3 regions of the Nitrospirillum guanabarense genome follow, and region 1 is predicted to be linked to each of the others. Evidence: riboswitches for the same ligand, from Rfam matches in the RefSeq annotation. Region 1 holds a riboswitch; each other region holds the start of a gene.
What was found. A riboswitch is a leader RNA that binds a small molecule or an ion and turns the genes downstream of it on or off. The one in region 1 is predicted to bind S-adenosylmethionine.

Region 1 (9,640 bases):
TGCGCACCTCGGTGATCAGGCGCTTCAGCGACCAGGCCATGATGGCGCCGCCCACGGCCACGGCGCAGACATGGGCGGGGTTGGGGTTGGCGTAGGCTTCCGCCAAGGCGTCCGACAGCATCATGGGACCGCCCTCCTCCGCTGGGCCGGACGGCGCCGCGGGCGGCCAGCCCGCCGGGCGCGCCCGAGCCCTGGACCTGCCGCACGTTGGTGACGGTGTAGCCGTCGCCCAGGGCGAATTCCTGCTGCAGGGCGGTGCGCGCCTCCATCTCCGTCCGGGCCCAGACGCGGGCACGGTGCAGGTGACGCCACAGCGGGCAGATCGATTCCATACCCGCGACCACGCCGTTGGTCAGCGCGCTGTTGCTGATGTCGGCCGAATAAAGCGCCAGGCCGCTGGCCGAGGGCCCGCCCAAGTCGTGCCAGACCTCCACCCGCCGCCGCTCGAACTCCTCACATTCCTTTTCCAGGCGCTGGAGGTTGCTGGTTTCGCGGAAGCGCAAGGCGATGCGCGCGTCGCGCACCCGGGCGGTATCGCGGTTGGCGGCCGACACCTTCTCCGCCGTGCGCCGGATCTGGTCGATTTCCTTTTTCACCTTCGCGTGGCGGGCGATCATCTCATAGACGTCGTTGATGACCAGGCGCAGCAGTTCCAGCAGCAACACGCCGGCCAGGGTGGCGCCCACGATGGTCAGGATCACCAAATCCGGTTTGTCGATGTGCACCAGGGCCTCGGCTGTCGATGGAGGAACGGTCGCGCTATCGCATGGAAGTCCACTTCAAGGTTGTACGGTCAATTGACCGTTAACGGATCCTAAATCCGAAATTTAAATCAAATCTTCCGTATAGGACCCGTCACAGCCCGTCAGAAGGCACTCAAGCCGCCGCCACGCAGGCCACGCCGCGAATGTCGGCCACCAGCTGGTCCACCCGTTCCGGCTGGGTGTCCCAGGCGAACATGAAGCGGGCGCCACCACCGATGAAGGTGTAGAAGCGCCAACCGCGCGCCCGCAGGCCGTCCAGCACCGCCACCGGCGCCGTCAGGAACACGGCGTTGGCCTGCACCGGGAACATCGGCGCCACGCCCGGCACCCCCACCAGGCCCGCCGCCAGGCGCTGGGCCCCAGCATTGGCGTGGGCGGCGTTGCGCAGCCAGGCGCCGTTCTCCAGCATGCGCACCCAGGGGGCGGACAGGAAGCGCATCTTGGACGCCAGTTGCCCCGCCTGCTTGCAGCGGTAATCGAAATCCTCGGCCAAGACCTTGTCGAAGAACAGGATGGCCTCCCCCACCGCCATGCCGTTCTTGGTGCCGCCAAAGCACAGCACGTCCACACCCGCCCGCCAGGTCACTTCCGCCGGGGAGCAGCCCAGGCTGGCGCAGGCGTTGGCGAAGCGGGCGCCGTCCATGTGCAGGCGCAGGCCCAGCTCGCGGCAGACGGCGGAGATGGCGCGAATCTCATCCAGGCTGTAGACCTGCCCCGTCTCCGTCGGCTGGGTGATGGTGACGGCGCGGGGCTTGGGGAAGTGGATGTCCGACCGGCCGGTGGCCAGCGCCCGGATGGCGTCCGGCGTCAGCTTGCCGTCCGCCGTCTGCGCCACCAGCAGCTTGGACCCATTGGAGAAGAATTCCGGCGCGCCACACTCATCCGTCTCCACATGCGCGGAGGCGGAGCAGATGACGCTGTGGTAGGACTGGCACAGCGAGGCCAGGGCCAGCGAGTTGGCCGCCGTGCCGTTGAAGGCGAAGAACACGTCGCAGGGCGTGCCGAACAGCTGGCGGAAGGCGTCGGCCGCCTTCGCGGTCCAGACATCCTCGCCATAGGCGGCGGCGTGGCCGCTGTTGGCCTCCGCCATGGCGGCCCAGGCCTCCGGACAGACGCCGGAATAATTGTCGCTGGCGAACTGCTGGCCGGCGAATTGGGGCTGAAGCGTATCGGTGGTCATCTGGAACGCAGCCTTCACGGTCTCAAGTTTCGACCAAGAGCGAAACGGACGTGTGTGGCTGCTTCCCGTTCATTGCCGGATCGGCCACATCCTTCCCAGTCGGGGAAGCGCCACCTTGCCGGGTCGAGCAGGTTGGCGTTGAGCGTCAGCTCAACTCTTGATGCACGGGCAGAGGGATAACCGCAGGTGAGCGCCCGCGCAAGTCCCCTGACGCGGCGGCGAAGGCATGGGTGGTCTTCGGGCGGCGCCCATCAGGCGGGAAAGGACGCGTACTTAGGCGCCGGCGACCGGGGCGGGGGTCAGGCCCATGCCGCGCGGCACGCCCTGCAGGGCGACAGGCGGGCGCACCGGCAGGGGCTTGGGGCCGGTGACCGCCGGCGGCTCCGCCGCCGTCCCATCGGCCACCAGGTCGCTCCCCATCAAGTCACTCAGGGGCTCATCCTCCGCCGGCGCTTCCACCGGGGCGGCGTCGGCGCCGTCGACGGCGGGCCCGTCGTCGCCCAGCGAAATGGGCAGGACGCTGCTGATGACGTAGCCGCCCTCGTTGGCCAGGCGGTTGGTGACCAGCGCGCGGAAGTCGGCCTCCGTGGGGGCGTAGCCGTGCACCACCCCGGCCTCCGCCATGCCGCCCACGTTGCGGCCCAGGTGGCGGGGCGCCACGATGTTGCGCAAGTGCGCCTCGTACAGGTGGTCACCCTGCGCCCATTCCAGCGAGACGAGGTTCAACGGCCGGGGAACGGCCTGCCGCAGTACCGCCATGCGGTTCCGCACCTCCTCCGTCTTCGCCGCGATCTCACGCAGCGCCTCCTCCCCCTCCTCCAGGGCCTTGGCCAGCTGTTCCTCCTGCTGGCGGGCGACGCGCAGGTCGGCGGCGGCCTCGTTCTTCTCATCCACCGTGGCGGCGATGCGCCGTTCCGTCTCCCGGATTTTGAACAGGATGCGGCGGACGGAGAAGGCCAGGAAGGCCCCGCCGACGGCCAGGATGATGAAAACCATGAAGTTGAGGTTGCTGTAGCCGCCCGTCATCAGCGCACCATGCGCCGGTGCGGCCGCACCAAGCGGGACTGTGCCGCCGACCGCCCGGCAGCCGCGGCCTCCGCGACCGCCTTGAAGCCCTGGGCGGCCCGCAAATTGTTGACGGTGAAACCATCCTTGGGACTGAAGGCCAGCAAGAGGCGGGAGCGGGCCTGCCGCTCGTTCCCCGCCCACACCCGCACGCGATGGGTATAGCGCCAGATGGGGCAGATCTCCTCCGCACCCGCCGCCGCCCGTTCCATCAGGCTGCGACTGTTCAGATCCGCCAGGTAGAGCTGGTCGTCCAGGGTGGCGTCGCCGACCTCATGCCATACCTCCACCCGCCGCCGCTCCAGATCCTCGCACTCCTGCTCCATGCGATGCAGGATGGTGTTCAGGCGGAAGCGTTCGGCGTTGCGCCGGTCGCGCAGGGCGGCGTTCGCCCGGTTCTCGGCCCACAACTTCTCCGTGGTGCGTCGCGTTTGCTGGATCTCGTACTTGATGCGACGGTATTTCGCCGCCCATTCGTAGATGTCCACGATCACCAGGCGCAGCACTTCCAGCAGCGCGATGGCGGCCAACACGGCGCCCGCGACCGACAACACCACCAGATCCGACTGCGCCACCTGCACGGGGACCTACCCTGACTTACCTCTCCCGCTCATGTCCAAATGATACAGCCTAAGGCCGTAGGCGGCCTGTCCAAAATACCCGCCTAAGTCATCAGCACAGGCCCCCTCCCCAACCGGAAGAAGGCGGGTGAACGGGTTTACGGCCAAGCCCTTAGGGCACCTCGCCGAACGCCCCGTCGCGGCCCCCGGGAAACGGGGTTGGCGCCATGCCGCCCCGTCCCCTATCCTGGCCCCAACCATAATTCGAACGGAACCCCGCCCCATGGACAGCCGCCTCGACACGGCCACGCCCCACGCCATCCACCTTCGCGACTACGCCCCGCCGGCGTGGCTGATCGATACCGTGGACCTGCATGTCGATTTGCGGGAAGAGGCCGCGACCATCCGCGCCACCCTGGCCGTACGGCGCAACCCGGCCGCGATGGCCGCCGCCGCGCTGGACCTGGACGGGCAGGAGCTGGAGCTGCTGTCCGTCAGGGTGGACAACCGCCTGCTCGGGCCGGACGACTACACCCTGACACCGGAGCGGCTGACCCTGGCCGGCCTCGCCGACCACGCCACGGTGGAGATCACCACCCGCACCCGGCCGCAGGACAACACGGCGCTGGAAGGGCTCTACAAGTCCTCCGGCAACTACTGCACCCAGTGCGAGGCCGAGGGCTTCCGCAAGATCACCTATTTCCTGGACCGTCCGGACGTGATGGCCCGCTACACCACCACCATCGAGGCGGAGCGGGCGCGTTACCCCGTGCTGCTCTCCAACGGCAACCTGACGGCCAGCGGCGACAGCGCGACCGAGGCCGGGCGCCACTGGGCGCGGTGGGAGGATCCCTGGCCCAAGCCCTGCTACCTGTTCGCGCTGGTGGCCGGCGACCTCGTGCACATCGAGGACCGCTTCACCACCCGGTCGGGCCGGGACGTGGCCTTGCGCATCTATGTCGAGCCGGGGAACGAGGCCAAGTGCGGACACGCCATGGAGTCCCTGAAGAAATCCATGAAATGGGATGAGGACGTCTACGGCCTGGAGTACGACCTGGACATCTTCAACATCGTCGCCGTGTCCGACTTCAACATGGGCGCGATGGAGAACAAGAGCCTGAACGTCTTCAACACCAAGTACATCCTGGCCCAGCCGGAGACAGCCACCGACACCGACTTCCTCGGCATCGAGACGGTGGTGGCGCATGAGTACTTCCATAACTGGACGGGCAACCGCGTCACCTGCCGCGACTGGTTCCAACTGAGCCTGAAGGAAGGCCTGACCGTCTTCCGCGACCAGGAATTCTCCGCGGACATGAATTCCGCCCCGGTGAAGCGCATCCAGGATGTGCAGCGTCTGCGCCAGGTGCAGTTCAACGAGGACGCCGGCCCCACAGCCCATCCCGTGCGGCCGGAAAGCTATATCGAGATCAGCAACTTCTACACGCCCACCGTCTACGAGAAGGGGGCGGAGGTGCTGCGCATGTACCGCACCCTGTTGGGCCACGCGGGTTATCGCAAAGGCATCGACCTGTATTTCGCCCGCCATGACGGCCAGGCGGTGACGACCGACGACTTCCTGGCCGCCATGGTGGAAGCCAATGGCCAGAAGCCCACCGACCCGCTGTGGGCGCAGTTCCAGCGCTGGTATTCCCAAGCCGGCACGCCGGTGGTGTCGGGCGAGGGCCGGCACGACGCCGCCGCCGGCACCTACACACTGACCTTGCGCCAGGCGGTGCCCGCCACGCCGGGCCAGCCGGACAAGCTTCCCCAGGTCATTCCCGTGGCCCTGGGCCTGGTGGGCCCGGACGGCAAGGATATGCCCCTCACCCTCCAGGGCGAAACCGAAACCGGCGCCACCACCCGCACCCTCGCCCTGACGGAGGCGGAGCAGAGCTTCACCTTCACCGGCGTGCCGCAGGCGCCCGTGCCCTCCCTGCTGCGGGGCTTCTCCGCCCCGGTGCGGCTGGACCTCAAGCAGGACGACGCGGCGCTGACCTTCCTGATGGCCCACGACAGCGACGCCTTCAACCGGTGGGAGGCGGGACAGACCCTGGCCACCCGCCTGATCCTGGCCGATGTCGACGCGCGCACCCAAGGGGATGAGGCCGCTGCGCCCCAGGCCTATATCGACGCCATCGCCCAGACCCTGGCGCAGGCGGGGGAGGACCGGGCGTTCGCCGCCCTGGCGCTGGCCCTGCCCACGGAAGGCTATCTGGGCCAGCAGCGCGCCACCGTGGACGTGGACGGCATCCACGCCGCCCGCCTCAGCCTGCGCCGCACCCTGGCGCGTGAACTGAACGGCGCCTTCCGCAAGGCCTATGACGGCAACCGCACCGACGGCGCCTTCACCATCACACCCGAGGCCATGGGCCGCCGGGCGCTCAAGAACGCGGCGCTGGCCTACCTGATGGCGTTGGATGACGCCCCGGCCCGCGCCCTGTGCCTGGCGCAATACCAGGGGGCCACCACCATGACCGACGCCATCGCGGCCCTGGCGCTGATCGCCGACAGCGCCATGGATGAGCGCGCCGGCTGCCTGGCCGACTTCGCCGATCGCTGGAAGCATGAGGCGCTGGTGATGGACAAGTGGTTCGCAGTGCAGGCGCTGAGCGACCGGCCGGACACGCTGGACCGCGTGCGGGGCCTGATGGACCACCCGTCCTTCTCCATCCGCAACCCCAACAAGGTCTACGCCCTGGTGGGCAGCTTCACCGCCAACCCGTCCAAGTTCCACGCCGCCGATGGCAGCGGTTACGCCTTCCTGGCCGACACGGTGCTGACCCTGGACAAGCTGAACCCGCAGGTGGCCAGCCGCATGGTGAAGCCCCTGGCCCGCTGGCGCCCCTACGATTCCGGCCGGCAGGACCACGCCAAGGCCGCGCTGGAGCGCGTCGTCGGCACCACCGGCCTATCGCGCGACGTCTATGAGATCGTGTCAAAGAGCTTGGCCGGATAAATAAAAAAGAAAAATAGCGCCGTGCCCTAATATCGGCGCGGCGCTTCTCTTCAGTTCTGAATTCACAGACCCTTATATTGGCGATATAAGTTTGGGATTACTTTATCCCTCACGACGGCCGCCATGACATTCCTGAAGACGAACGGGCCGATACGGCTCTCTTTTTTATCCTGCCCCTGTTGGCCGGCTGCGTACCTTTCAGCAGCAGCGAAGCGGTGAAGGCTCTGCCCGTCACGCTGGCGCATGACAGCTACGTCTCCGACATCGAGATCAAGGCCCTACCCCCCGACGCCACACCCGAGTTCAAGGCCAAGCTGGAACTGGCCCTGCGTACGGAACTGACCAAGTGCGCCAAGGGCAGCCATCCCCTGCGCGTGGAGGCCCGTGTCGCCCGCTTCAATGGTGAGAACGCCGGACGGGCCCTGCTGCTGGGCGATTCCAACATCGTCCGCGGTTCCGTCCAACTGTTCGATCCAGCCAACGGCGCCTTGGTTGGCGACTATGATGTCAACCGCTCGGTGGGCGGCGGTGGCGTGCTGGGGGCCATCGGCCTCAGCGGCGCCGAAGGCCAGATGGCCCAGGCCTTCGCCACCCAAGTCTGCGACCAAGCCTTCAAGGCCGAAACGAAGCCGCAAAGCCATTGAGCCAGGAAGGCGGGCGGGGCGGCGAACCCTCGTCCGCCGCCCTCTGCCGGCATCAGCTTGTGGGGCCGCCCACGGCAGCCGGCGCCGCCACCACTGGCGACTGCTTGCCGGTCAGCGTGGCCACGAAGGCGGGGTCGGCGAACATCTTGGCCAGGGCGTCATTCAGCGCGCTGGCGACCGTCTCCGCCGCGTTGGAGCCATTGGCCATCAGGATGGTCTTCTTCGCCGTGCCGGCATAGGTCTGGGTGAAGGCGGGCGCTCCCGCACCGGTCCCCACCGAAACCGTCAGGTTGACGTCGCCGTTGGCCGTGCCGGAGAACACGCCGGCACCGTACTGGTTGTAGAACTGGTTGATGGAGACGGTGAGGGGACGGCCGCCCGCCTGAACGTGAAAGCCGCGCGTCTCCAACTCGACCTTCAGCGCGTCGGTCACGATGGTCGGCACGTCCTTGTCGGAACGGATGGCCGCCATTTCGGTACCGAAACCATTGATCTTGGCGGAAATGCGATTGCGGTCGGAGGTGCGCGCGTCCACCACGGTCAGGCCCACCGGCTTGGCGTCGGCGACGGCCTCGGCCTTGGTGGGGACGTACTTCACGGTCGCGACATCTTCGGACAGCGCGCAACCAGCCAGCATAGAAACCGCCGCGAACGCGGCGACAATCCTGATCATCAACTACCCCCATGTCTCATGCGGGCCACCTGGCGGGCAGCCCGCTCTAGCGCTTCAGGGGTATGCCAAAGTGATGAGCATGAGCAATAATGCTTCGCATTAACGCATTAATGATGCCCTCCCGATGAGTTCACTGCATTTGTAGTCAACCGCGACAGCTCCTTGTTTCGACGGACAAAACCGCCGCTGTAACAATCCATCTTCCCGGAATCACATTAGGCGTCGAGGCGCGTCATAATGACGCATGTCAGTGGGCCAGCAGCACCGGCAGGGTGGCGTTGTAAAGCACATGGCGGGTGACGCCGCCCAGGATCATCTCACGCAGGCGGCTGTGACCGTAGCCGCCCAGCACCATCAGGTCGGCGCCCGCGTCCGCCGCGGCCGCCAACAGCAAGGCGCCCACCGACCGGCCCTCCGCCATGGGCTGGCGCACCTGGGCCTTGATGCCGTGCCAGGCGAGGTAAGCCGCCAGATCGCGGCCGGCCGCACCGTCGGTCTTGTCCGTCTCCACCGCGACGACTGTCACCGCCTGCGCCGCCTTCAGCAGGGGCAGGGACTGCGCCACGGCCTGGGTCGATTCACGGCTGCCGTTCCAGGCGAGCAGGACGCGGCGGCCAAGTCCAGCCTCAGCCTGGAAGGCGGGCGGCACGACCAGCAGGGGCCTGGCGCTGGCCAGCAGGATGGCCTCCAGCATCAGCAGCGCCTCGCCCCCCACCGTCTCGCCCACCTGGGCCATGACGCTGACGTCCGCCAGGCGGGCCTCGACCACGGCGACATCCTCCTGGCTGCCTATGACCTCGCGGAAGTCGCCGGTCAGGGCCCCGGGAGCCGCGTCGGGGCTGTCGGCGAAGGTGGCGCCGGCCTCCGCCAGGGCGGCGTCGAAGGCCAGGCGGGCCCGGGTGCGGTGGTTGCGCGACTCCTGCTCCACCATGGTCATGATCTCCTCGACCAGGGCGCCGGAGACGCCCTCGCCCAGGGCCGGCACCGCCTCACGCGGGTCGGGGTTGGGCACCAGGCCCAGGACATGGCCGGCAGCCGGCCGGGCCAAGGCGAAGGCCGCCGCCAGGGCCGCGCGGTCACCGGCGCCGCCCGTCAGCACGGACAGGATCTTGGCATAGGACATGGGGCCGTTCTCCTCTGATCACAGGTCACCCGCGCGCGGGCCGGAACATCGTGGAGAAGCTTCACCGTTCGGGCGGGCGCCCGCATTGACGTGCCTCAAGCGTGAACCCACGACCGGGCGGGGACAAGGGGCAAGGGGCAAGGGAAGGGAAAAGTGGCTCAGACGTCCGGCCGCCAGGGCTCCGGCCTGGCCAACTGGCTCAACAGGCGGCGGGCCACGTCGGCGGCGGAGCCCAGCACCGACAGGATGTCCCAGCGCATCTCGCCCAGGCCGCGGCCCCCGCGTTCGCCCTTGGGGCCGCCCTCGTCCGCCGCCTGCTGCTGGTTCAGTACCAGCCACAGGCCCAGGAAGGGCACAGGCGCGGCATGGGCCACCGCCTCGATATCCGCGCGCTGGTCCGGCCGGGCGTAGACGGCATCGGCCACCACGGCGTGGCCGGCCTCCAGCACCAGGCCGGCACGGCCGGCCATCTCGCCATAGACGCGGCTGGTCACCGCCTCGCTGTAGCCGGAGGCGGCCAGCGTCCCTTCCTCCGGCGCGTCCAACAGGCGGCGGCGCAACGCCTCGGACTGCAGGATGACGGCGCCGGGAATGGGCCCGATTTCCGGCGCCAGCATGCGCGCCAGGGTGGACTTGCCCGTGCCTGGCAAGCCGCCGATGGCGATCAGGCGG
Region 2 (9,640 bases), on a different contig from region 1:
TCCCGGTACGGTCGCGCTGGCCTGGCTGATGCGCCACCCGTCGCGCCCGGTGCCGGTGCTGGGCACCACGCGCCTGGACCGGGTGCACGCCTATACGCAGGCCGCCCAGCTGAAGATGCCACGCCAGCACTGGTTCCAGATCCTGGAGGCCAGCCAGGGCCATGAAGTCCCCTGAAAAGGCATGGTGCCATTCAGCATGGTGCCACCGGTCGTGGCCGATAGTGTCGGGTGGATGTCCTTCCGCCCGGCACGCGCCCGGCCGATACTGCCCCCATGACGCGGCCGGCCGGAAGGGTGGCGCGATGAGGGGGACGGGGAATGACGCGGGCACCGGCAGGCATCGGAATTCTGGGCTATGACGACGTCAACGCCCTGGACGTGACCGGTTCGGCCGAGGTCTTCGCCAATGCCGCCGACCTGGCGGAATGGGGCGAGGCCGAGATGGCGCCGGGGAAACGGCCCTATCGCGTCGTGCCGCTGGGCGTGAAGGCAGGGCCCTTCACCAGCGAGTCCGGCCTGACCTTCACCCCGGCGCACAGCCTGGCGGCCGGCGACGTGCCGGACCTGGACACCCTGATCATCGCCGGCGGCAAGGGCCTGCGCGAGCCCGCGACCAATGCCGCCGTGGCCCGGTGGCTGGCGGGCAACGCCCATCGCTTCCGCCGCGTGGCCAGCGTGTGCACCGGCATCTACGGCCTGGCGGCCAGCGGCCTGATGGATGGCCGCCGCGTCACCACCCACTGGCGCCACGCCGGCGACTTGGCCCGCAAATTCCCGGCGCTGCGCGTCTGCGACGACGCCCTGTTCCTGAAGGACGGTCCCTTTTACACCGCGGCCGGCGTCACCGCCGGCATCGACCTCGCCCTATCGCTGGTGGAAGAGGACCACGGGCCGGCCCTGGCCCTGGCGACGGCCCGGGAACTGGTGGTGTTCGTGAAGCGCCCGGGCGGCCAGGCGCAGTTCTCCGAACCCCTGCGGTTTCAAAGCCGCGCGGCCGACCGCTTCGCCGACCTGTCGGCCTGGATGCTGGGCAATCTGGACCGCGACTTGTCGGTGGAGGAGCTGGCGACGCGCGTGAACCTCAGCCCCCGGCAGTTCCGCCGCCGCTTCACCGCCGCCCTGGGCCGTCCGCCCGCCGACTATGTCACCGACCTGCGCCTGGGCGAGGCCTGCCGCCGCCTGGTGCAGCCGGGCGTGAGCGTGGACACGCTGGCCTCCGCCATCGGCTTCCGCAGCGCCGACGCCTTCCGCAGGGCCTTTCGCCAGCGCTACGGCGTCTCCCCCAGCCAATATCAGGCGCATTTTTCCCCAGCCGGCACCGGCTGACCCATCCCCCTTAACCACCGGAGGGCCCCATGGCCTGGTTTCTTCCTGCCCGCCGCTATGTGGCGGCGATGCCCCTGCTTTGCCTGTCGGCGGCCCTGTTGCTGGCCCCCGCCCGCCTCTCCATCGCCGCCGACGGGCCGGCACCCTTCGTCCCACAGTTCGACAAGGACGACCGGCTGACCTTCCCCGCCGACTACCGCGAATGGGTCTACGTCACAACCGGCCTGGACATGGCCTACGGCCCGGCCATGCGCATGGGCCATTCCATGTTCGACAACGTCTTCGTGAACCGCGAGGCCTATCTGGCCTTCAAACAGACGGGCACCTGGCCGGAGAAAACCACCTTCGTGCTGGAAGTGCGCGGGGCGGCGGACAAAGGCTCCATCAACAAATCGGGCCATTTCCAGACGCCGGACGTCATGGGGCTGGAGGTCCATGTGAAGGACACGGCGCGGTTCCACAACGACGGCTGGGGCTTCTACTCCTTCGACACGGACAAGGCGACACCGCCGCCCGCCGAACAGTTGCCGGTGGAGCAGAGTTGCTATAGCTGCCATCGGGACCACGGCGCGGTGGACACCACTTTCGTGCAATTCTATCCGACCCTCTTCCCGGTCGCGGCCGACAAAAAAACCCTCAGCGCCGCCTATTTGGCCGAAAAACATTAGGCGGAGCCTGCTGCCGGCCGCATCCGGCAGGGGGCGCCCCTTCTTTAGTTCAGTTGTGACGTATTGTGACACGGGATCATTGCCGTCGTGTCGGGGATGGACTATCAGTGCGCTTCGGCAGATAAAAGCGCGGTCATGAAGTCCGGCCTGATCACCCCCGTCGTCCCGTCCCCGCCCGATGCCACACCGCTGGCGCCGGGAGGGGCGACCCCATCCCGCACGGCGGCCCGGCCCCCGGATGGTACGCGGGAACGGCTGATCGACCAAGCGCACACCCTGCTGGCCCAGGGCGGGCTGAAGGCGCTCAGTGTCCGCAACCTGGCCGCGGCCGCCGGCCTGTCCACCAGCGCCGTCCCTTACCACCTGGGCGACAAGGACAGCTTGACCCAGGCCGTATTCCTGGCGGCGGCGGAGCGTGACCGCCAGGCGTGGCAACAGTTCCGCGCGTCGCTGGGCGATGACGGCCTGCCTGTCTCCGCCCTGGCCGACGCGCTGGTGGTGCAGGCGCTGGATTTGTCGTCCCGCCAGGGCACCATCGAACTGGTGTGGTATGAGCTGATCCACCAGGCCCGCCACACCCCCGCCCTCCGCCGCATACTGGCCCGCTGGTATGAGGAGCGACGGGGCCGCCATCGCGACCTGTTCGCACTGGCCGGGCTGCCCGCCCATATCGCCGACATCATGACCCACTATCTGGTGGGCGACCGCTCCACCCTGCTGGTGGCCGGCGGCGCCTCGGGCTTCGCCCTGTCGGTGGTGGAGAACATCCGCCATCTGTGCGACCCGGAGGAAAGCCTTGGCGCCCTGTGGCACCAGCGCCTGCGGCGGCCACCCGGCGGCGGCGATGAGGGCGCGGAGCCGGTGGGCGAGACGGAGCAGCGCATCGTCGCCGCCGCCGTCGCCACCATCATCGACCAGGGCGTGGCCGCCGTGACCCACCGCGCGGTGGCGCAGCGGGCGGGCGTCTCGCTCTCCTCCACCACGTATTATTTCCGCTCCCGCGGCGACATCATCCGTCGCGCCTTCCAGTTCATCCATGAGGAACTGCGGCGGGAAATCCCCACGATGCACCGCGAGCCGCCACCATTGGGCGCTTTCCTGCGGGCCGTGGCCGACCACATGCTGACCCCGGTGGAGGGCGGTCGCATCGCCGGCCGCAACACTACCCACGCCATGGGCGACTTCGCGCTGGAAGCCTGCCGCGACCCCAGCCTGGTGCCGTTGTACCTGGCCTTCCGCCAGGGCCGGGGCTCCCGCATCCGCGCGGCGCTGAATTATGTGGTGGGGCCACAATCCTCCCTTTCCCCCTTCCAGGCACAGATCGTCTCCACCTGGATGCAGGGCCGCGCGCAGATCCTGCACGCCATGGACGACCCGCCCGGTGTCGACGGCCCCGATGTCGACGGCTACGCCGCCGAGATGATCGTCCTGATGCGCTACCTGCAGCCGGCGATGCCCAAGACCTGACTTAAAAGGCCAGGCGTCCCAGATGGCGGCCGGCCAGAACCCAGGCGCGGGCGGCGGCCAGTTGTTCGCCGACCAGGACCCGCCGCAAATGGGTCACCCGGCGCACATGCTGCCGGCTTTCCAGCACCGTGTAGATATGGGTGTACACGCCGTGACGGCGGTGGACGACGGCGTAGGTGCGGGCGACACAGTCCGGTACGCTGGCGAGGGGCATGCGCTCTTCCCGCAGTAGATGCACGGTGTCCCCCGGATGGCTGGTGACGCCCGGCGCGGTGCCCAGAACCGGGGCCGGTGTCGGCGGATCTTCTTCCGCCTGCGTAACGGTACCGGGCGTGCTTAGCGGAAAAGCGGCGGGAATATGCACGGAATGTCCACTCCAAACGGAGCGGACCCGGCATGACGCGACCATACGCTGCGACCCACTTGGTTGCCGCCGCCCGCAAACCGGGGGCCGCCACATCTCCGCGCAAACGCGGAAACCACCTTGCCTGGGCTGGCAGGTTGGTGCGGGACGCCGGCCCCGCTCCTGATGCAACAGTGCCGGCACGAGCACCGGCGGGCTTGTGGATACGCCCAACCGTCAGGTCTGGCAAGCGGCCAATTGGGCATGCCTGGTCCAGTCCTCCGGCGTCCAGTGCGGCGCCAGCACCAGGGCGCGGCCGGTGGCGACGATATCGCCGTCCCGCCCGCTGTCATGAATGCGGCAGACCGTTGCCAGGTCCACCAGCCGCTTTTCGGGCCGCAGGCGGGTGATGGTCGCGGTGGCGAACAGCGCCGCATCCAAGGGCACGCGGCGCCAGAACACCGTGTCTTGCTTCAGGTAGTTGGTGCCCGGTCCCGGCAGGCGGACGCCCAACAGGAAGGAGAAGAGGCTCAGCACCAGCGGCTCGCGCAGGCGATGGCCGGTCAGGCGCTCATAAAGCGCCAGATCTTGGTCGGCGTACAGACGGGTGACGTGGGCGGCGGCGCCCGGCGGCGGCTTGCGCCAGTCCCCATCCGGTCCCAGCGGCGCCAGGGTCGCCATCCCGTCGCACACGACCTGGCCGTCCTCCCGCCGCTGGGCCAGCAGGCGCACCTGGGCGCCGTCTTGCGGATCGGCGCGGAAGGTCAACGCCTCGTCCGCGTACGCGGGCTCCGGGAAGGTCACAGCCAGGCGGGCCAGCGGCTGGCCGGGCTGCGCGTCGGCGGCCAGGCCACGCAGCAGGGCGCACAGCAAGGCGCCATGGGCCACGGGACGGCCGAAGCGGGTACGGGCCGCGTGGTCCGGGTCCACATGGATGGGGTTGTCGTCGCCGGACAGCCGGGCGAAGGCGCGGAAATCGTCCTGGGTCAGGGTGCGGGTGAGGATCACGAGGCCAGGTCCAGGCCGGGCGGCGGCGCCACCAGACGATGTTTCTGGATCTTGCCGGCGGCGGTGCGGGGAAAATCATCCACCAGCACGAACCGGCGCGGCACCTTGTAGCCGGCCAGAAGGCCACGGCAATGCCGGGCCAAACCGTCGATGTCGGTGCCGGGCTGGGCGCGGACATGGGCGTGGCCCACCTCTCCCCACACCGGGTCGGGCACGGCGACCACCGCCACCTCCAGCACGCCGGGATGGCGCAGCAAGGCGTTCTCCACCTCCACCGGATAGACGTTCTCCCCGCCCGAGATGAACATCTCCTTCAGCCGGCCGGCGGGATAGTAATAGCCGTCGGCGTCCTGGCGCACGAGGTCGCCGGTGCGCAGCCAGCCGTCAGGAGAGAAGGCGGCGGCCGTCGCCGCCGGTTGGCGCCAATAGCCGGGGGTGACGGCGGCGCCCTTGACCCAAACCTCCCCCACCTGCCCGTCAGGCACGTCCCGCCCCGCCCCGTCCACCACGCGCACGCGGCAGAGGATTTGCGGCTTACCGATGGATCCCACCTTGGTGGCGGCGCCGGTAGGGTCGTTCAGGAACAAGGTGGGCCCCGTCTCCGTCATGCCCATGCCATTGCACACACGGGCGCCGCGCTCAATGAAGCGGCGGGCCAGCGCGTCCTCCAACGGCGCTCCGCCGCAGGCCCAGCGCCGCACGGTGCCAAGGTCGGTGTCCTTGAAACGGGGATGCAAGGCCAACTGGCGATAAACGGTGGGTACACCGAAGAAGGTGGTGATGCGGCCTTGGGCGATCAGGTCCAGCACGGTGCCGGCGTCGAAGCCCGCCTGCACCAGCACCTCGCCCCCGGCCATCAGCAGCGGCAGGGTGTGCAGATTGATGCCGGCGGTATGGAACAGGGGCAAGTAGTTCAGGGTGCGGTCATTTTCCGACAGATCCACGCCCTGACGCAGGTTGACGTAATTCGCCATGGCCATGCCGTAGGTGTAAAGCACGGCCTTGGGTTCGCCGGTGGTGCCGGAGGTGTAGAGCAGATACCAGGTATCGTCGGCCGGCCAGACCTCGCGCGACGCCAGTGGCGACTGGGCCGCCACTTGGCCCTGGAAACCATCGTCCAGGTCGACCAGGACAAGCCCGCTGGTCAAGGCCCGGGCCGTCCCCCTGTCCTCACCCCCATGGAACAGCAGCCGGGGCTGGCAATCCGCCAGGACATGGGCCAGTTCCGCCGCCGGCATGCGCCAGTTCAGCGGCACCAGCAGGCTGCCCAGCTTGGCGCAGGCGAACAGCAGCACGAAGAAGTCCGGCCGGTTGCGGCACAGCACCGCCACCCGGTCGCTGGGCCCAGCGCCCAGGGCGGCCAACAAGCTGGCCACACGGGCGGCGCGGTCGTCCAGATCGGCGTAGGTCAGAACCCCGCCGGTGGTCAGGTCCACCAGGGCCTTGCGGTCCGGCGACAGCCGGGCGCGTTGCGCCGTCAGGTCGAACAGATCCCACATGATCAGGCGCCGATAGCCCCCTTCCATCCTGTTCCGGTTACGCAACGGCCTTCAAAGTCAGGGCTTCAAACCTCGGGCGATGAAGTCGGCCGCCTCCGCCGCGACCTCCGCCGCCGGACGGTCATCGCCCCAGACGGCGTAGCGCTGGCCGATGAAGACGCTGACGCCGATCAAGGCCCAAGCCCGCACCTCCACGTCGCCCTGGCGGATTTCCCCCCGTTTCTTGGCCGACTCCAAATTATTGATATAGCCGTCGGCGAACACCTGATAGTAGCGCCGGTAGGCATCCTCGGCAACGAACTGCGCCTCCATCACGATGCGGTAGAGGTTGCGGTGGGCGCGCACGAACTCGATGAACGCCTCCAGGCCCAGGCGTTCCGCCGTCAAGCGGTCGGGCGCGTGGGCCACCCGCTCCGCGATCCAGCGGCGGGTCAGCGCGCCCATATCCTCCACCAGCGCCCGGAACAACAATTCCTTGCTGTCGAAGTAGGTGTAGAAGGTGCCCAGAGCCACGGCGGCGCGCTGGGTGATGCCGCTGACCGATGCCTCGTGGAAGCCGCGCTCACCAAATTCCAGGGCGGCGGCATCCAGCAGCTTGCGCAGGGTACGCTTGCCCCGCTCGGTACGCGGTGTCTTGTCGGCGGCCGATTCACCAGGCGCCGCCTCGGTCTCAGGCCCCTCGCCCACGCCGCCCTGCGTCATGGCATCGGTTTCGCCATCGCCGGCAGCCCGCTTCGCCGCCTCGGGTGAACGCGCCATGCCCCAATCTCCCTCTCTCGCTTTTCAGAACTTGAACGTTGACTCAACTTTCATCTTACGGCAAGCATGACGGCGGGAGGATGATCCGCCGACGCCACCGTCGGTGGATACCACGAAGCGCGGAAAACACCGATGCACGAACTGGGGCGACATGCCGGGACCCGGCCACGCGGGGAAGACTCACGCCCGCTGATACCGGCTGACGGCGGCCTGATGGCCTATCGTCTGGCTGGCAAGGGCCGCCCTTTGGTGCTGCTGCACGGCTGGGCCACCCATGGCGGCTTCTTCGCACCCCAGGTCACAGACCTGGCCGCCTCGTTCCAGGTGCTGGCGCCCGACCTGCCCGGCCATGGCGCCACCCCAGCGCCCCACCCCACTGTGCGGGACCAGGCGGATGCGCTGCGTGCCCTGCTGAACGCCCTGGACCTGCGGGGCGCCCTGCTGGTCGGCTGGTCCATGGGGGCCATGGTGGCATGGCGCGCTCTGCTGGACGGCGCCCAGGAGCGGGTGGCCGGCCTGGTGGTGGTGGATATGAGCCCGCGCCTGTGCAACGACGCCGGCTGGCCCTGGGGCCTGCGCGGCGCCGTCCAGGCGCGCGGCCCCCAGGCGGCGAGGATGCTGGCCACCGACTGGGCGGCCTTCGCCCCCCGCATCGCCCGGCGCATCTTCGCCGCCGGCAGCCTGCACACCGACCTGCGCCGCTGGGTGGAGGGAGAGATCGCGCGATGCGATGCCGAAGCCATGGCCGCCCTGTGGCTGGATCTGCTCGCCCAGGATTTCCGGGCGGAGCTGGGACGGCTGGGCCTGCCCACGCTGATCCTGCGCGGCGCCCTGAGTCAGCTCTACCCCGCTGGCACGGCCGATTGGCTGGCGACAGCCCTGCCCCAGGCACGACAGGTCACCTTCGCCGCCTCCGGCCATGCGCCGCATCTGGAGGAGCCGCAGCGCTTCAACGAGATCATCACCGGCTTCGCCGCCGGCCTGCCGCCCTGAGGGGTTGGGGGGAACGGCGATCAACGGACGAAAGAACGGGCCCATGAACAGGGCCATGGACGGGAGGGCAAAGGGAATGAGCAAGGCTGCACGCTGGTTGTTAGGCGTTTCGGTCGCGGGTCTGGTGCTGGGGGATGTGGCGTGGGCGCAACAGGCCGCCGACCCCGCCACCGACAGCGACGTGCTGCAAGAGGTGGTGGTGACGGCCCGCCGCCGGGCGGAAAACCTGAAGGACGTGCCGGTGGCGGTCACCGCCATCTCCGCCGACCAGTTGCAGGCCCAGGGCTCCGTCAACCTGACCGACGTGGAATACAAGTCGCCCAACACCACGGTGCAGGTGGCGCGCGGCTCCAACTCCACCCTCATCGCCTTCATCCGCGGCGTGGGCCAGCAGGACCCGCTGTGGGGCTTCGAGCCCGGCGTGGGCCTGTATGTCGACGATGTCTACATCGCCCGGCCACAGGGTGCCGTGCTGGACATTTATGATGTCAGCCGTATCGAGGTGCTGCGCGGGCCGCAGGGCACGCTGTACGGCCGCAACACCATCGGCGGCGCCATCAAGTACGTGACCCGTGACATGACCGACCAGCCCACGGCCAACGCCCGGGTGGAGATCGGCAGCTATAACGAGCACAACGTCATCCTGTCCGGCAGCACGCCGCTCAGCGAGAAGTTCGCCATCGGCGGCGCCGTGGCCATCTACCGCCACGATGGCTACGGCCACAACCTGTACACCGGCGCCGACCAGTACAATAAGGACGTGGTGGCCGGCCGCATCAGCGCGGAATTCAAGCCGACCGAAAAGTTCACCATCAAGCTCGCGGCGGACCAGACCAATGACAATTCCAATGCCAAGAATGGCCATCGCGAGACGGCGACGCCCAGCGGGGCCGCGCCCTTGCCCGACGATTACGACACCCTGGCCGGCGTGGGCGACCATAACTTCGTGACCAACCGGGGACTGTCGCTGACGGCGGAATGGCAATTGTCCGACCAGTGGCTGCTGAAGGCCATCAGCGCTTATCGCGACGGCTACACCCAGACCAATATCGACTTCGACAACCTGCTCCAGCCCTATCTGGACGTGCCGGCCCAGTACAAGGACCACCAGTTCAGCCAGGAAGTGCAGGCGGTCTACACCGGCGAGCGGCTGCAGGGTGTGGCCGGCATCTATTACATGGACGCGACCGCCGCCGGCGCCTTCGACACCGATGTGCAGAACCTGGGCCTCAGCATCCTGACGTCGGGATCGGTCAAGACCAAGAGCATCGCCGGCTTCACCGACCTCAGCTACGACATCACCGACGACCTCAAGATCTCGCTGGGCGGCCGCTACACCAACGACGACAAGACCGGCAGCGTCTATCGCGCCTATTATCTGGGCCTCCGCAGTCCCATGTTCGGCGGCAAGCAGCAGGCGCCCTTCTCCATCCGCACCAACTACACCAACGACCGCGGCTTCGGCGAATTCACCCCGCGCGCCAGCGTCAGCTACAAGCTGACGCCGGACGTGACGGGCTACGTCTCCTACTCCAAGGGCTTCAAGTCCGGCGGCTTCGACATGCGCGGCGACGCCG
Region 3 (9,640 bases), 2.1 Mb from region 1:
ACGTGGGTGCCGATGATCAGGTTGATCTGGATGACGCTGGCGCTGATGGCGCCCGGCACCATCTGACGGAACAGGCGCTTCAAATCCGGCGTCAGGCGCGGCCAGGTCAGCCGCAACGCCACCCCCGCCCGATGGCAGGACACCGCCAACCAGATCATCTGCACCATGCCGGAGATGGTCAGGCCCCAGGCCTGGCCCAAATTGGCCTCCAGATGCAGCCAGACGGTGCAGCCCAGGGCCGCGATCATGCAGATGTTGAAGGCGATGGGCGCCGCCGCCCCCGGCGCGAAGCGGCCCAGCGCGTTCAGCACGCCGGTCTGCAGGGCGGTGATGGAGATGAACATCAGGTAGGGGAAGGTGATGCGCCCAAGCTCCACCAGCCGGGAAAAGTGTTCCGGCTGGTCGGCGTAACCGCTGGCGAGGCCCAGCATCACCCAAGGCATGGCCATCATCACCAGAGCGGTGATGGGCAACAGTACGAGGACCATGAAGGACAGCGCCTGGTCGGCGAACTGGTCCGCCGGCCCCCGCCCGCGCGCCTTCAGGTCGGCGGAATACATGGGCACGAAGGAGACGGTGAAGGCCCCTTCCGCGAACATGGAGCGGAAGTAGTTGGGCAGGCGCTGCGCCACGATGAAGATGTCGGCCGACACCCCCGCGCCCAGTACCCAGGCGGTCAGCAGGTCACGGATGAACCCGCCGACGCGGGAGATGAGGGTGAGGCCGCCGACGGTGGCGGTGGCGCGCGCGAAGCTCATGGTGCCCGCGCATTATCCGAAAACTGGCGCAAGCGCCAGTTTTCATGTTCCCTCAGGCGCCGGGCGCCGGCATCCGCCGGCTTGGCTTCCTCGCTTTTCAGTCCGCTGACGCTCCCGAAAAGCTCCGGCGGCCCCCGTCGGGGCCTATTGGAAAAAGAAACACCGTCTTGAGAGCCTTACTCAGCCGCCGCAGCGGCGGACCGGCGGCGCGCCGGTTTGGCCTTGGGTTGCTCCGCCGCGGGATCCGGATCGTCCAGAACGGACAGCAGCTCTTTCCGGATCTGGGCCAGCTTGGCCTCGTGCGCCACCTTCAGGCCGAAGATGTCCTTCACATAGAAGACGTCGACGGCGGCGTTGCCGTAGGTGGAGATCTTGGCCGAGGCGATCTGCAGGTTCAGCGCCGTCAGGGCCCGGGTCAGGTCGTACAGCAGGCCCGGCCGGTCACGGCCGTTGACCTCGATGACGGTGTAGCCGGCGCTGGCCTTGTTATCGACCAGCACGCGCGGCGGCACGCGAAACACCCGGGTGCGCGACGGCAGCGGTGATGCGCGCTTGGCCAGTTCCGGCGCCAGCTTGATATCGCCGGCCAGCGCCTTTTCCACCGAAGACTTCAGCCGCGCCCGCTTGTCGCCACTGTCGAAGCGGGCGCCGCTGGGCCCGGCACCCTGCAGGGAGAAGACGTCCAGCGCCATGCCGTTGGTCATGGTGGTGATGCGGGCGTCAACGATGTCGCCGCCGGCCAGTGCCATGGCCCCGGCCAAGCGGGAGAACAGGCCGGCATGGTCCGCGGTGTAGATCGTGACCTCGGTGACCGAGCGGCCGGGGTCGTAACGCGTCTCGATGGTCAGCGGCGCCTGGTTGGCTTCCGCGTCGTGGATCAGGCGGGCGTGCTGGGCCAGGGTGGGCGGGTCGAAGGCCAACCAGTAGTTGGGATAGCCCAGGGCCAGGTGATGGTCCACATCGGCCGGGGCCCAGTCGGGCAACTGCGCACGCAGGGCGGCCTGGGCGTTGGCGATGCGCCTCTCGCGCCCATCGGAACCCACCACGCCGCCGGACATCATTTCCTCGGCCCGCCAATACAGCTGGCGCAGCAGCGTGGCCTTCCAGTTGTTCCAGCGGCCGGGGCCGACGGCGCGGATGTCAGCCACGGTCAGGACCAGCAGAAGCTTCAGGCGTTCCGGCGACTTCACGATGTCGATGAAGTCGCGGATGGTCTTCTCATCGTCCAGGTCACGCTTGAAGGCGACGATGGACATCGTCAGGTGCTGCCGCACCAGCCAGGCCACCGTCTCCGTCTCCTCCTCGGTCATGCCCAGGCGGGGGCACAGCTTCTCCGCGACCTTGGCACCCAGGATGGAATGGTCACCGCCCCGGCCCTTGGCCACGTCATGCAGCAGCAGGGCCACCGACAGGGCGCGCTTGGAGCTGAGGGTGTGGATGACCTCGCAGGCCAGCGGCACCTCGTCCTTCAAATTGCCCTTGTCGATGTCGTGCAGGATGCCCATGGCGAACAGCGTGTGCTCGTCCACCGTGAACATGTGGTACATATCGTACTGCATCTGCGCCACGACCCGGCCGAAGTCGGGCAGGAAGCGGCCCAGCACGCCGGCCTCGTTCATGCGGCGCAGCGTGACCTCGGGATCCTTGCGCGAGCCCAGGATTTCCAGGAACAGCCGGTTGGCCTCCGGATCGTTGCGCACCTTGGGGCCCAGGGCTGAGATGGAGCGTGCCAGCGCGCGCAAGGCCTTGGGATGGATATCCAGGTTGTGCCACTGCGCCACGCGGAACAGGCGCACCATGTCCACCGGCTTGTCGCGGAAATGCCGTTCATCCCGGATGCTGAGGCGGCCGTTGTCGATGACGAAACCTTCCAGCTCGCTGGGCTTCACGCGCCGCAGGAAAGCGAAGCGGGGCGGCCGCTGGCTTTCCTGTTCCAGGGTGGCGCAGAGGATGCGGGTGAGGTCGCCCACGTCCTTGGCCATCAGGAAGTAGTGCTTCATGAAGCGTTCGACGTCGCTGGTGCCGGCGTGGTCGGTGTAGCCCAGGCGGCGCGCCATCTCGCCCTGCACGTCGAAGGTCAAGCGATCCTCGCCCCGGCCGGTCAGGTAATGCAGGTGGCAGCGGCAGGTCCACAGGAAGTTCTGCGCCTTGGCGAAGCGCTGCGCCTCCTCCGCCAGCAGCACGCCGTTGGCCACCAGATCCTTCACCTTGTCGACCTGGTAGACGTACTTGGCGATCCAGAACAGGGTCTGCAGGTCGCGCAGGCCGCCCTTCCCCTCCTTCACGTTGGGCTCCAGCACATAGCGGCTGTCGCAGAACTTCAGGTGGCGGCTGTCGCGCTCGGCCAGCTTGGCCTCGATGAAGGCGGGGCCGGTGTTGGCCACCACCTCCTTGGCGAAGCGCTTGCGGAATTCCGCGTACAGCTTCTCATCGCCATAGAGGAAGCGCGCCTCCAGCAGGCTGGTGCGGATGGTGATGTCGGCCAGGGCCTGACGCACGCATTCATCGGTCGAGCGCACGGCGTGGCCGACCTTCAGCCCCATGTCCCACAGCAGGTAGAGGACGTATTCCACCACCTGCTCAATGCGCGGCGTGCGCTTGTAGGGCAGCAGGAACAAGAGGTCGACGTCGGAAAAGGGCGCCATCTCCTTGCGGCCGTAGCCGCCGGTGGCCACCACGGCGAACTGCTCGCCACGCGTCGGGCCCGCTGTGGGGAAGACGCGGTGCAGGGCGAAATCGGCCAGCGACACGACGATGGCGTCGGTCAGGGCCGTGGCCTCGCGCAGGCAGACCTCTCCCCGGCCACCATTCTCCAGCCGGCGGCGGATGAGGGCGCGGCCTTGGTCCAGGGTCTGCCGCATCAGGGCCAGGATGCCGGCGCGCAGGTCCTCGCGCCGCAGATCGCCGTCCGCCAGGTTGGCCATCCGGGTGGTCAGCGCCTCGGCCGTGGGCAGGGCCTCCGGCATGGGGGTGTCATCCAGCGGAGCGGGGTCCGGCTTGGTCGGGGCGGTTTTGGCGGCAGGGGACATGGCGCGGCGAATCTCTGGCAAGGCCCAGCGGTTCGGTTCCGACCGGGCGGGCAGCGTCCAGGGTCGGGGCACCAGTACCGCGGGTCCCGGAACGGACGGGGAGTATGGCACAAACTTTTTCCCACGCATCACCCCATGCGCGGCCCGGTGCCTTGGCTAATCGTTTGCCCCCGGAGTTTTTTCCCGGTTTGCCCGCTTTTTCATCGATCACCGCCGTGTCATCGGATACCGACGTCCTGGCGGGCCCATCCCTGCCCATATGTCCCATGGCAGCCTCCCGGATCTTGTTATTCCGTTTTCAGGCTTCAGGCTGGCTTGACCCCGACGCGGACCCCTTCCCTGTCCAGGGGCCCACGTCTCACGCTGGATTTTTCACGCTGGATTACCCCGCCCCTTCCGCGCCCTTCCGCGGTAGCAGACGCGGCACCAGCGACAGCCGCCGGGCGTTGGCCGAGGCGGCGCGGTGGATGGGCGCCAGGCCCAGCCCACCCAAGCGGCTGGTGGCGTGGCTGAACCGGGTGAAGGCGCCGGTGGCGGCGCGCAGGGTGGAGGTGACCAGGCGGCGCTCCGCCGTCACCCAGTCCCCGGGATGCCAGGATGACCAGGCGGCGCGGGCGAATTCACCCAGCGCGTCGACCTGATGGTCGCGCCAGCGCCACCATGCGTCGTGGAAGGCGCGCATGCCCCCCACCAGGGCCAAGGCGGAGTCCGTGAAGGCCTCGACCTTCTCGCGGCCCATGCGTTCGAATTCGGGATTGGTGCCCAGCGCCACCGGGTCGCCACCGGTCTGGGCCAGCAAGCCCAGGCGCGCGGTGATGGTGTGGGCGGAGGCGAAGGCGGTCTCATGCACCCGAGTCGCCACCCGGTCCAGTTCCACCTGGGCCCGCTTCAGGTGCATGGCCTCCGGCGTGCCGGGGATGACCATGCCGATGCGCCCCTTGCCCGCCCTTTTGGCCGGACGCGGGGCGGTGGGGTAAGGGATATGCCGATCCGGCATGGTGAGCGCTCCCTTATGTTGCGCTGCGTTGTTGCACCGCAACATTAGGGGAAACGCCGACGACCGTCCACAGGGGAAGTTGTGTCCTCACCTGAGACGAAAGTTGAATTGTGCCTATGGCCGATGGTTACGCGGCCAGTCAGCCGGCGGCGGCGGCCAGGCCGGCGGCCAGGTCGTCGCGCAGGTCGTCCGTGTCTTCCAGCCCCACGGAGAAGCGCAGGGTGCCGGGACTGATGCCCACCTTGGCCTTTTCCTCGTCGGTCAGGCGCTGGTGGGTGGTGGTGGCGTTATGGGTGATCAGGCTTTTGGCGTCGCCCAGGTTGTTGGAGATCTTGATGATCCTCAGCGCGTTCAGCAGGCGGAACGCCGCCTCTTTCCCGCCCTTGACCTCGAAGGTGACGAGCGTGCCGCCGGCCTTCATCTGGCGCATGGCCAGCTCATGCTGCGGATGGCTGGTCAAGCCGGGGTACAGCACCGTCTCCACCGCCGGGTGGCCTTCCAGGAAGCGGGCCAGGGCCAAGGCGGAGGCCGCCTGCGCGTTCACGCGCAGCTCCAGCGTCTCCAGGCCCTTCAGCAGCACCCAGGCGTTGAACGGGCTCATGGACGGGCCGGTGTGGCGCAGCACCGGGGAGATCAGGGCCGCCACCTCGTCGTCACACAGCACGGCACCGCCCAGGCAGCGGCCCTGGCCGTCGATATGCTTGGTGGCGGAATAGACGACCACGTCGGCGCCCATGTCCTTGGGACGCTGCAGCACCGGGGTGGCGAAGACGTTGTCGACCACCACGCGGGCGCCGGCCTTGTGCGCCAGCTCCGCCACCGCGGCCACGTCGACCACCTGCATGGTGGGGTTGCTGGGGCTTTCCAGGAAGACCACGGTGGCCGGCGTGGACAGCGCCTCTTGCCACTGCTTCAGGTCGGTGCCTTCCACCAGGGTGCACTGGATGCCGTAGCGCGGCGCCAGATCCTTGACGATGTAGAGGCAGGAGCCGAACAGGGCGTGCGGGGCCACCACCCGGTCGCCAGCCTTCAGCAGGCCCATGACCGCCAGGTTGACGGCGGCCATGCCGCTGGCCGTGGCGATGCAGCGATTGAAGCCCTCATACCCGGCCAGCCGTTCCTCCAGCATGGCCACGGTGGGGTTCCGGAAGCGCGAGTAGACGAAGCGCGAGCCGTCGTTGACGAAGGCGGCTTCCGCTTCCTCCGCACTGCCGTAGATGAAGCCCGAGGTCAGGAACAGGGCTTCGGAGGTTTCCTCGAAACCGCTGCGGCGCGTGCCGCCATGCACCAGCTGGGTGCGGGGACGCAAGGTCGGGGCCGAGGGGGGGGTGGAATTGTCAGGCGTCTGGCCCATGGCCGTCACTCCGATCATAAGGCAACCGCGACCGGCAAGGGGTGGCGGCGTGGTCGGTGTACCTTATGTACGGCCCGACCTTTTAGCAGCTTGTTTAACGTGGCCTGCAAGCCGGTCAGCAAATCACCACGGAAACCGGTTTTAGGCCGGGCCGGCGGGCAGCGTCAACGGTGACCTTGTCATCGCGACAATGCGCGGGATGGGGCGCGGGATGGGGCGCGGAACGGCTGAAAGGTTCGCTTGTTTCAGGGGGAGCGCCGCCCCTGGGGCGCCCGGGGCCTTAATGCCCGGTTGCCGGCCGGTCGCTTCCGTGCTAGTCCCGCGCGCGTCAGTCCGCTTCTGCGGAATAGCTGATTTGCTTTTACCGGGAGTCCCAGACCTATGTCCGATGAGACCAGCCTGAACGGCGCCGCTAATGGCGGCAATGGCGCCACCGCCACCGAGGGCGCCGGCATGCTGCCGCTGGTGGTCAATGCCCAGTACGTTCGGGATCTGTCGTTCGAGAACCCGAACGCCCCGGCCAGCCTGATGAACGCCCAGCAGCCCAAGGTCGACCTGCAGGTCGACGTGCAGGCCCGCAACGTGGCGGAGAACGTGCACGAGGTGGCGCTGAACATCCGCGCCGAGGCCAGCCACGAGGGCCGCACCGCCTTCATCGTCGAGCTGTCCTACGCCGGCATCTTCTCCATGCCGCCCATGCCGCTGGACCAGACCCGCGCCGTGCTGCTGATCGAGGCGCCGCGCCTGTTGTTCCCCTTCGCCCGGTCCATCGTGTCCGACGCCGTGCGCGACGGCGGCTTCCCGCCGCTGATGCTGCAGCCGCTGGACTTCGTCGACCTGTACCGCCGCCAGGTGCTGGCGTCGGAGAAGCCGGAAGACATGGCCCAGGCCTGATCCCAGGCTTGAGCTTCAGTCAAGACAGCCGCCCGGCGCCCCATGGCCCGGGCGGTTTTCTTTTGCGCGACGGAATGGGGTGTTTAACCGCGTGCGCCACGGATGAGCGCGTCCACCGTCACCGCATCGGCACCGGCGGGCACGGTGGCCAGCGGCAGGCCGTAGGCGCCCAGGCCGGCCAGCGTTTCCGCCGTGCCGGCCACCACGTCCCAGTCGCTGGTGCTGGCCTTCAGGGCGCCCTGGGCCTCGCGCGCCGACCCCGCCAGGGTCACTTCCAGGCCCAGCGTCTCCAGCGAGCCGGCCAGGCGGGCGAGGGCCCCACCCACCAGCAGGACGCGCAGGGTGGCCGCGGGGCGCGGGCGCGGCACCTTGGCCACCAGCTGGCGCGCCTCTTCCGCCGCCGCCAGGATGCGGGCGGCGAAATCCTGCTCCAGTCCCCCGGCGGGCAGATCCGCCGCCAGCAGGGTGGAATAGCCGTGGATGGCCGTCAGCAGGTTGTTGAGGTCATGCAGGAAGGTGGCGGGAACCACCCGGCCCACGGCCTTGTCGTCGGCGCTGTCCCCGGCGGACGGGGGCATCAGCTCGCGATACCCATCTCCACCGCGCGCATCACCGCCTGGGTGCGGTTCTTGGCCCCCAGCTTGCGGCAGATGCCCCGCACGTGCAGCTTCACCGTCACTTCTTCCAGTTCCAGCGAGCGGGCGATCTCCTTGTTGGAGCGGCCCTGCAGCAGATAGTCCAGCACCTCGCGCTCACGCCGGGTGAAGCTGGCCCCGTCGGCGGTGTCGGCGGTGTTGATGTCGGCCGGAATGAACCGCTCACCCGCCAGCATGGTCTGGATGGCGGACAACAGTTCCGTCGCGCTGAGCGTCTTGGGCAGGAAGCCCACGGCGCCGCGGGTGAAGGCGCCCCGGATCTCGTCCGGCCGGGCCAGTCCCGACATCAGCGCCACCTTCAGCAAGGGGAATTCGGTCCGCACGCGCTGTAAACCGTCCAGGCCATTCATCCCGGGCATGCGCAAATCCAGGATCAGCAGGTCGATGGCCCTGTCCTGCCGCAGGGCGGACACGGCCTCATCCACGCTGGCGGCCCCCACGACGACCGTGCCCGGCGCCTGTCTTTCGATGTGTGAAGACAATGCGTCGCGCACCAGACCATGGTCATCGGCAATCAGTAAGCGCATGTGAGACGACCCCCGGCGGTTGCTCTATCCAAAAGGATAGACCAATAAGCCCTGCTATTTGAACCTTTTTTCAGCGTCTGCAAGGGCTGCGCAAGCACAAATTTCTTATGAAACGTAATTGAATGTGACTAATTCGCAATCAAGCTGACCAAACCCCAAAAATCGATCCATCTTGGTTAATATGCGGTTCATTTATAAAATAGTGTTTTTACTGGCAATAAAAAAGGACGCCATCGCGTAGCAATGACGTCCTTGATATCGATACTGGAATTCTTCTTACTGGTTCATGCTCTCGAAGAATTCGGAGTTCTGCTTGCTCTGCTTGAGCTTATCAATCAGAAATTCCACAGCGTCGGTGGCGCCCATCGGGTTCAAGATGCGGCGTCAGGATCCACATCTTGGCCATGGTGCCTTTTTCCACCAGCAGCTCTTCCTTGCGGGTGCCGGACTTCTGGATGTCGATGGCCGGGAAGACGCGTTTGTCCGACAGCTTGCGGTCCAGGACGATTTCCGAGTTACCGGTGCCCTTGAATTCTTCGAAGATCACCTCGTCCATACGCGAGCCGGTATCGATCAGCGCGGTGGCGATGATGGTCAGGCTGCCGCCTTCCTCGATGTTGCGGGCGGCGCCGAAGAAGCGCTTGGGCCGCTGCAGGGCGTTGGCGTCGACACCGCCGGTCAGCACCTTGCCCGAGGACGGCACCACCGTGTTGTAGGCGCGGGCCAGGCGGGTGATGCTGTCCAGCAGGATGACGACGTCGCGCTTGTGCTCGACCAGGCGCTTGGCCTTCTCCAGCACCATCTCCGTCACCTGGACGTGGCGGGTCGCGGGCTCGTCGAAAGTGGAGCTGATGACCTCGCCCCGGACGGAGCGGGCCATGTCGGTCACTTCTTCCGGACGCTCATCGATCAGGAGGACAATGAGGTAGACCTCGGGGTGGTTGGTGGCGATGGAGTGGGCGATGTTCTGCAACATCACCGTCTTGCCGGTGCGCGGCGGCGCCACGATCAAGGCGCGCTGGCCCTTGCCCAGCGGGGCCACCAAGTCGATGACCCGGGTGGTCATGTCCTTCTTGTTGCGGACCGGATCCTCGATCTCCAGCTTCAACCGTTCCTCAGGATAGAGCGGCGTCAGGTTGTCGAAGTTGATGCGGTGACGCACCTTGTCCGGATGGTCGAAGTTGATGGACCCGACCTTCAGCAGGGCGAAGTAGCGCTCGCCATCCTTGGGCGAGCGGATCTGGCCTTCCACCGTGTCGCCGGTGCGCAGGCCGAAACGCCGCACCTGGCTGGGGCTGACATAGATGTCGTCCGGGCCCGGCAGGTAGTTGCTCTCGGGCGAGCGCAGGAAGCCAAAGCCGTCCTGCAGAACCTCCAGCACGCCCTCACCGAAGATCGGCACGTCGTTTTCGGCCAGCTGTTTCA

Region 2: it holds a riboswitch for S-adenosylmethionine, as region 1 does, so the genes downstream of both, UAA55_RS06215 (hypothetical protein) here and UAA55_RS20070 (threonine aldolase family protein) in region 1, are expected to answer to the same signal.
Region 3: it holds a riboswitch for S-adenosylmethionine, as region 1 does, so the genes downstream of both, metZ (O-succinylhomoserine sulfhydrylase) here and UAA55_RS20070 (threonine aldolase family protein) in region 1, are expected to answer to the same signal.

What each region holds. Positions count from the first base shown of each region.
Region 1 is NZ_JAYEER010000004.1:457,881-467,520, reverse strand. Features, by position in the region: gene UAA55_RS20080 (hypothetical protein) at 1-124, opposite strand, end outside; gene UAA55_RS20075 (hypothetical protein) at 123-818, shown strand; gene UAA55_RS20070 (threonine aldolase family protein) at 877-1,944, opposite strand; SAM-I-IV-variant riboswitch at 2,003-2,113, opposite strand; gene UAA55_RS20065 (hypothetical protein) at 2,218-2,970, opposite strand; gene UAA55_RS20060 (hypothetical protein) at 2,970-3,590, opposite strand; gene pepN (aminopeptidase N) at 3,853-6,528, shown strand; gene UAA55_RS20050 (hypothetical protein) at 6,744-7,172, shown strand; gene UAA55_RS20045 (YajG family lipoprotein) at 7,225-7,845, opposite strand; gene UAA55_RS20040 (universal stress protein) at 8,093-8,968, opposite strand; gene UAA55_RS20035 (bifunctional aminoglycoside phosphotransferase/ATP-binding protein) at 9,127-9,640, opposite strand, start outside.
Region 2 is NZ_JAYEER010000001.1:1,481,946-1,491,585, reverse strand. Features, by position in the region: gene UAA55_RS06235 (aldo/keto reductase) at 1-175, shown strand, start outside; gene UAA55_RS06230 (GlxA family transcriptional regulator) at 319-1,326, shown strand; gene UAA55_RS06225 (cytochrome P460 family protein) at 1,356-1,994, shown strand; gene UAA55_RS06220 (TetR/AcrR family transcriptional regulator) at 2,130-3,461, shown strand; gene UAA55_RS06215 (hypothetical protein) at 3,463-3,825, opposite strand; SAM-I-IV-variant riboswitch at 3,875-3,999, opposite strand; gene UAA55_RS06210 (MaoC family dehydratase) at 4,042-4,812, opposite strand; gene UAA55_RS06205 (class I adenylate-forming enzyme family protein) at 4,809-6,338, opposite strand; gene UAA55_RS06200 (TetR/AcrR family transcriptional regulator) at 6,369-7,070, opposite strand; gene UAA55_RS06195 (alpha/beta fold hydrolase) at 7,284-8,063, shown strand; gene UAA55_RS06190 (TonB-dependent receptor) at 8,140-9,640, shown strand, end outside.
Region 3 is NZ_JAYEER010000004.1:2,535,053-2,544,692, reverse strand. Features, by position in the region: gene murJ (murein biosynthesis integral membrane protein MurJ) at 1-758, opposite strand, end outside; gene UAA55_RS29945 ([protein-PII] uridylyltransferase) at 935-3,787, opposite strand; gene UAA55_RS29940 (hypothetical protein) at 4,170-4,784, opposite strand; gene metZ (O-succinylhomoserine sulfhydrylase) at 4,924-6,138, opposite strand; SAM riboswitch at 6,201-6,278, opposite strand; gene secB (protein-export chaperone SecB) at 6,520-7,032, shown strand; gene UAA55_RS29925 (hypothetical protein) at 7,116-7,610, opposite strand; gene UAA55_RS29920 (response regulator transcription factor) at 7,610-8,215, opposite strand; partial or broken gene rho (transcription termination factor Rho) at 8,492-9,640, opposite strand, start outside.